One region of the Streptomyces sp. NPDC008137 genome, then DNA from elsewhere that is predicted to be linked to it. Evidence: riboswitches for the same ligand, from Rfam matches in the RefSeq annotation. Region 1 holds a riboswitch; each other region holds the start of a gene.

What was found. A riboswitch is a leader RNA that binds a small molecule or an ion and turns the genes downstream of it on or off. The one in region 1 is predicted to bind cyclic di-AMP.
Region 2: it holds a riboswitch for cyclic di-AMP, as region 1 does, so the genes downstream of both, ACFZBT_RS16830 (peptidoglycan DD-metalloendopeptidase family protein) here and ACFZBT_RS01865 (hypothetical protein) in region 1, are expected to answer to the same signal.
Region 3: it holds a riboswitch for cyclic di-AMP, as region 1 does, so the genes downstream of both, ACFZBT_RS06310 (NlpC/P60 family protein) here and ACFZBT_RS01865 (hypothetical protein) in region 1, are expected to answer to the same signal.

Annotation. Positions count from the first base shown of each region.
Region 1 covers NZ_JBIBHN010000001.1:432,348-434,605, forward strand. The annotation lists gene ACFZBT_RS01865 (hypothetical protein) at 750-1,070, opposite strand; cyclic di-AMP (ydaO/yuaA leader) riboswitch at 1,079-1,287, opposite strand; gene ACFZBT_RS01870 (hypothetical protein) at 1,793-2,258, shown strand, end outside.
Region 2 covers NZ_JBIBHN010000009.1:18,626-20,883, reverse strand. The annotation lists gene ACFZBT_RS16840 (dihydrofolate reductase family protein) at 1-512, shown strand, start outside; tRNA gene ACFZBT_RS16835 (tRNA-Met) at 567-640, shown strand; cyclic di-AMP (ydaO/yuaA leader) riboswitch at 936-1,092, shown strand; gene ACFZBT_RS16830 (peptidoglycan DD-metalloendopeptidase family protein) at 1,104-2,138, shown strand.
Region 3 covers NZ_JBIBHN010000003.1:68,674-70,931, forward strand. The annotation lists gene ACFZBT_RS06310 (NlpC/P60 family protein) at 1-793, opposite strand, end outside; cyclic di-AMP (ydaO/yuaA leader) riboswitch at 802-973, opposite strand; gene pcrA (DNA helicase PcrA) at 1,263-2,258, shown strand, end outside.

The sequences.
Region 1 (2,258 bases):
CTGCGGCGCGGCCTGCCTTCTGTCTGCGCCCCGGCTGGCCGCGCCCGGCGGCGCGCTACGTGCATGCGGGCTGAGGCAGGAAACCCTCTGTGGCTGGGGCGGTCGGCTCCACGGCTTTAGGCAGCCAATTTGGCGCGAGCCTCGAAGATCATGGCCCAAGATCGGGCACTAACGGGCAGGCTCACAAACCTGCCCGATCCGCGGGCTAGCGTAATGGGCCATGATCACTCGCGCCAAATCAGCTCCAGCCCAAAGCCGTTCCGCCAACCTATGGGGCGCCATCATCCCATGCTGGCTCCAGCAACTTACCCTTATAAATCATCGTGACGAGAATTACATAGGCGCTCACTATTTCTGCCCGCCTGACGCGTGAGACATGTCTTGATCGTGTGACTGTCAAGAACGCTCCGCAACGCCAGTTGCGGCATCCGAGTGAACATACAGGAGCACCTTCCGGGGCCGTCCTCGGGCCGTGGAAGGGCGCTCAACGATGATCATCATCGACAGCTACCGACGACTCAGCGGCAGGTCATGACGTTGATCGATAAGGCGGTCGCAGGTCACGGCCGCCGGCCCAACTGATCACCGCAGGGAATTTCGAGGGCACGGAAAAGAGGTCCCGGCTTGGGTGCCGAGACCTCTTCTACCCTGGTCCGCGCCTCCTACGGGGTCGCCGTGGAGATCATGCGGCTCTTGCCCTAGCTGCCCCGGGGTGCCGGAGAGCCGGGTGAGATGCGCGTACTACCGGATCAATGCTGGTTCCGGATGTACTTGATGATCATGATGATGAAGCCGGGAACGAAGAACCCGGCACTGACCCCCGCGATGACTGCCCCGAAGTACGGGAAGTGCCCCCACGTACGCGCGGCGATTCCGGAGACGAGTCCGGCGACCAGCCCGATGAGAAGGATGATCACGGCCTCGAACTTCCGGATCTTGGACCCGTCGTCCCCGCTCCCGCTGCCCGAGCCGGAACTGGAACCTGCCCCGGAACCCGAACCGGGACCCGACCCCGAGACCTGCGGGCCGTTCGACCCCGACACCTGGGGGTCGCTCTGCGTCGCACTCATGTGCAACCTTCACCTTCGTCAGCCGCCTGTGAAGGATGACCTGTCGGATTCGGGCTGGCGAAGTTGCCCGGCCGCTGACGCGGCTTCACCCCAAGGGCTGCTCGGGTCCGTTCATGGCGTGACCGTCCCGGCGACCCGTCGTGCTTGGGTCCTCCACTCCTGCCAATCTCCCGTTAAGGCACGCCCGGATGGTGGCAGGACTCGGCGTCCATCCGGGCCGCCTCGCCTACACGGCGAGGACTTGAGGAGACCCTAGACGCACGCCTGCCTGAAAATCACAACCCAACCCCACTTTTGTGATGTTACTCACCACTAACCCGTTCGGGTGGACAGGCCAACTTCCCAGGTCAAGCAAGGTACTTGGGTCCGAAACCACTTTGATCGGGACACGTCACCCCTCGATGTCGGCTACTGGGTGTGACGTACGTCATTGACGCAAGATACAAGATCGTTCTTTGCAGAGAAACGCCAGGTCACAGCCTTCTTGACGAGCCGTCAAACACGATCTGCCGAGGCCAGAGGGCCGCGTTCGTCTCAAAACCCGGATTCGCCTGCTGAAGCCCGATCTGGTAGAGCCCGGCTCCCGTGTGGTCGGAGGCCGGCCAGGAGCCTGTGAGGGGCGTCTGGAGGGGCACTGTCGGATGCCGGAGAGACGAACGCCCGCGTCAACCGGTTGGGCGGGTGTGCCTTGCTGTCTCTGGGCGCAGCGTCATACTCGCGTTATGGACAAGACGCTGCCGGTTGTCGCCATCATCATTTCATCGGTAAGCGCTCTGTTCACCGGTATCAACGTGGTGGTCGGGTATCGCACCTATAGGCGCGTACATCCAAAGGTGAAGGTACGCATCTTCCGGCGCTCGGTGGTAACCAACCGAGACGGGGTGAAGGAGTATCAGTATGTGTTGAGGTTCCGGAACATGGGGGCTAACCCGGTATCGATTGAGCGCATTGAGTTGGTTAAGCATGTCCGTTGGCATCGTAAAGACACGCTACCCCTACTCAAGGGCGAACGTTTTCTACCGGGAGAAGGTGAACGGGTGCCACCCTTCGACGGCATCACGCACGGATTCTCTGCGCCCGTACGCACGGTGCCAATGAGCGGGCGTTGTCGCTTCAGGGTGTTGCTGTCCAATGGCCGTACGGCCATGAGTCGCAAGTTCCATCAGAGCCGCCTAAAGCCCGATGACT
Region 2 (2,258 bases), on a different contig from region 1:
GGCGGATCGAGGACGTGGTCCTCATGCGCTACGAACCCACCGCCCCGGGCACCGGCCACCTCCCCGCCGCGGCCGACCATCACTGGCTGGCCCTCGCCTGCGAACTGGCGGACCTCTGCCCGCCGTCGGACACGGCGTTCAGCGTGGGCGCGGTGGTGGTCGCGGCCGACGGCACGGAACTGGCCCGCGGCCACTCCCGCGAGGGCGGCGACCCTCTCGCGCATGCCGAGGAGGCGGCCCTGGCGAAGCTCGACCCGTCCGACCCGCGCCTCGCCACCGCCACGGTCTACAGCAGCCTGGAGCCCTGCGCCCGCCGCGCCTCCCGCCCCGCACCCTGCGCCCGGCTGCTCCTCGACGCGGGCGTCCGCCGCGTGGTCACCGCCTGGCGGGAGCCGGACACCTTCGTCCGGGACGCCGACGGCAGCGGGGTCCTGGCGGCCGGTGGCGCGGAGGTCGTCGTCCTCCCGGAACACGAGCACCGGGCCAAGGCCCCCAACCGCCATCTGCTGTAGCGGGCGGGTGGTCACGAGTGGTCCCGCGGATGGCGTACACTGGAATCACAACGACGCGGGGTGGAGCAGCTCGGTAGCTCGCTGGGCTCATAACCCAGAGGTCGCAGGTTCAAATCCTGTCCCCGCTACTGAAGGCCTAGGGCCGGAATCCGAAAGGGTTCCGGCCCTAGGTGTATTTCGGGTTCTCCACACTCCCGTTACTTTCCGTGAGTGAACCACACCACTCCGCGCAACGACTGACACCCCGTCAATACCCCGCGGTCACTTACGGAGCGGTCAACTCGCCCGATTTAAGCCGGTCATGCCAGGTAAGTCCGCACGAAAAAGGTTAATGATCAAGTGGAATCGCTGGAATCCACTCCCCGGGTCTATTAACGTTCGATAACGCAGCGCGGTCGTCCCAGCCGTCACAGAAGGCGGCTCCGTGCGCACGCGCCGAATCCCGAAAGGGAACCGGGGAACCACCACTTGGGGTGAATCGGGCGTAAACCGCCGTGGAAGCACGGTCGGTATACGCGCGTAGGAGACCTTCCTGCTCCGAACCCGTCAGCTAACCCGGTAGGCGAGAAGGAAGGAAAGGAGTACGCCCACGTGGCGTCCAACCGGCCTGCCCCCGCGGCCCCGTTCGCGCGGAACCAGCGCGACACCGAGACTTTCGGCTACGGCGGTCAGCGCACCGACGAGGGCCCGTTCCAGGAGTGGAACCCCACCGAGGAATCCATCCGTCCCGTCCGTGGCCGGCATCGCGTCACCAAGCAGCGCGGCGGAGGTCTCGCCCGCAGCTCCACCGTCCTGGGCGTCGGCGTCATAGCCGCCGTGGGCGCGGGCGGCATGGCCAGCGCCCAGACCGGCAAGCCGCCGGTGTCCATCTCCGTGTCGGACCTTCCCTCGGTGGGTTCCCTCATCTCGGACGACGACACCCCCGCGGGTTCCTCGACTCCGCTCAGCGGTCTCGGGAGCACGGCCACGGCGAAGGCCGAGGAGGGCTCCTCCGGCGCAGGCGAGGCGCTGCGCGCCCGGATCATGGCCCAGGTCGAGCACCAGCAGGACCAGATCGACACCAAGGCCGCGCAGGACGCCGCCGACGCCGCCGAGAAGGCGGCCGCGGAAGCCGTGGCCAAGGCCGAGGAAGAGGCCAAGGCCAAGGCCGCCGAGGCCAAGCGGAAGGCGGAGGAGGAGGCCGAGAAGAAGGCCGAGGCCGAGCGGCTCGCCGCCCTCGCCAAGCAGTTCACGCTGCCGACCTCCTCCTACACCCTCACCTCGACCTTCGGTCAGGCCGGCGCCTACTGGTCCTCCGGCTACCACACGGGTCTCGACTTCGCCGCCCCCACGGGCACGCCGATCAAGGCGGTGCACAGCGGCACCATCACCGAGGCGGGCTGGAACGGCTCGTACGGCTACAAGACCGTCCTCACGCTCGATGACGGCACCGAGATCTGGTACGCGCACCAGTCCTCCATCGGCGTCAGCGTCGGCCAGAAGGTCAGCACGGGTGATGTCATCGGCCGAGTCGGTGCCACCGGCAACGTCACCGGTGCCCACCTGCACCTCGAGGTTCACACCGGTGGCTCCAGCAGCGGGATCGACCCGACGGCGTGGCTGCGGGGCAAGGGCCTCAACCCGTAAGCGCCACAAGCCAGTCGAAGCACCGGCAGCCCTGACGACGACCCCCCGACGTCAGGGCTGCCGGTTCTCGGCGTGTTGCGGTCCCGCTGTGCGCTGCGGGCAGCGGTCCCGCTGTGCGCC
Region 3 (2,258 bases), on a different contig from region 1:
TGGACGACGAACCCGCGGACGAGGAGGAGCCGCTGTCGTGCTGCTGGGCGGCCTCCTGCTGGGCGGCTTCCTGCTCCTTCTGCTGCTCGGCCTGCTGCCGGGCCAGCTCGGCGGCCTTGCGGGCGGCCTCCTGCTGCTTCTCCTTCTCGATCGCCGCGAGCCGTGCCTTCTCCTCGGCGGTCAGCTTCGACAGCAGCTCGCGCGCGTCAGCGAGCTTCCTCTGGACGGTCGCCTTGGCCGTCTTCAGGTCGCCCTGCGACTCGGTGAGCGTCTCGAGGCTCTGGGCGGCCTCCTGACGCTTCTCCATCGTCTCTGACTGCTGAGTGATGTAGTCGTCGACGGCCACCTTCTGACGGCCGGTCATCCGGTCCATCAGCTGGGTCTGGTCGAAGTAGTCCTGCGGGGTGTCCGCGAGCAGGAACGTCGCCGTGTCCGGGGTGGAGGCGCCGGTGCGGTACTGGGCTGCGGCGAAGGTGCCCAGCTCCTCCCGCGCCTCGTTGAGCTTCTGGGTGCGCTGGGCGACGTCGTCGAGGAGGGTGTCGACGCGCTTGCGCTGCTTCGCGGTCTTCTCCTTGGCCCCGTTGTACTTCTCGGTCGCGGACCCGGCCTGACGGTAGAGGTCGTCGACCTTCTTCTCGACTTCCTCCAGGCTGGGCTTGTCGTCGGCCTCGGGGGCGGCGTTGGCCGACTGGGACAGCAGGGCCACGGAGGTGAGGGCCGCCGTCGCGAGGGCGGGGGTCCGTATGCCTGCAACGCGCGAACCCGTAGGACGCGACTTGCGGTGCGACGCCAAGGGAGGCGACTCCTTCCATGCTCCGCCTACCGGGTTAGCTGTCGGGTTCGGGCGGGTGCTTCGGAAGGGTTGCCCTACGGCCTTCTCCGGAAAAGGAGTCGGGCCGATTCACCCCGGGGTCTCGGTTGGGTCCCCGGCTCTGGCTGCCGTGCGGCACGCCTGACTCGGCGGAGGCCACGCGGCCCGGCGACGTTCGCCGGTGGGGGTCGTGTGACCTCCTCGCACGGTAGCCAACTCGTGTGGCCCTTGTGAAGGTTGATGGGTGATATGCCCGATACATTTCCGTGACCTTGCTCATGAGCGTCGCCGAGAGTGATCGTTCGAGGGGGGTTGGGCACTGTTCATACGCAATTGTGAAGCCGTAGCGGCCTGTGGTCACGTGCTCCTGGAGGGTGACAGGGGGGTCCTTTCGGCGATGTTCTCAGGGCGGGGGCGGGCTGTCAGTGGGGCGCCCTAGACTCGGAGAGCGATGAGCAGCCTCTTTGACGACAGCTTCCTGGCGGACCTCCAGGCCCAGCGGGGCCCCGCGGACGAGCCCCCGCCGCCGCCCGAGGACGATCATGTGCCGGAGTCCGTTCCGGACGATCTGTTCGGCGGGAAGTTCGACGCGCCGCCGGACCGCGACGCCTACTACCGGGACGGCGCCGCGCGCCCGCCGGTGGACGCCGCCGCGCTCCTGGAGGGTCTGAACGACAACCAGCGCGCCGCCGTCACGCACTCCGGCTCCCCGCTGCTCATCGTGGCCGGCGCCGGCTCCGGCAAGACCCGCGTGCTCACACACCGCATCGCCCACCTGCTCGCCGAGCGGGACGTCCACCCGGGCCAGATCCTCGCCATCACCTTCACCAACAAGGCCGCCGGCGAGATGAAGGAGCGCGTCGAGCAGCTCGTCGGCCCGCGCGTGAACGCCATGTGGGTGATGACGTTCCACAGCGCCTGCGTGCGCATCCTGCGCCGGGAGAGCAAGAAGCTCGGCTTCACATCCAGCTTCTCGATCTACGACGCCGCCGACTCCAAGCGCCTGATGGCCCTGGTCTGCCGCGACCTGGACCTCGACCCCAAGCGCTTCCCGCCGAAGTCCTTCAGCGCCAAGATCAGCAATCTGAAGAACGAGCTGATCGACGAGGAGGACTTCGCCGCCCAGGCAGGCGACGGCTTCGAGAAGACCCTCGCCCAGGCCTACGCGATGTACCAGTCACGGCTGCGCGAGGCGAACGCCCTCGACTTCGACGACCTGATCATGACGACGGTCAACCTGCTGCGCGCCTTCCCGGACGTCGCCGAGCACTACCGCCGCCGCTTCCGCCACGTCCTCGTGGACGAGTACCAGGACACCAACCACGCCCAGTACGCCCTCGTCCGGGAGCTCGTGGGCACCTCCGAGCACCCCGTCGACGTACCGCCCAGCGCGGACGACCTGCCGCCCGCCGAGCTGTGCGTGGTGGGTGACGCCGACCAGTCGATC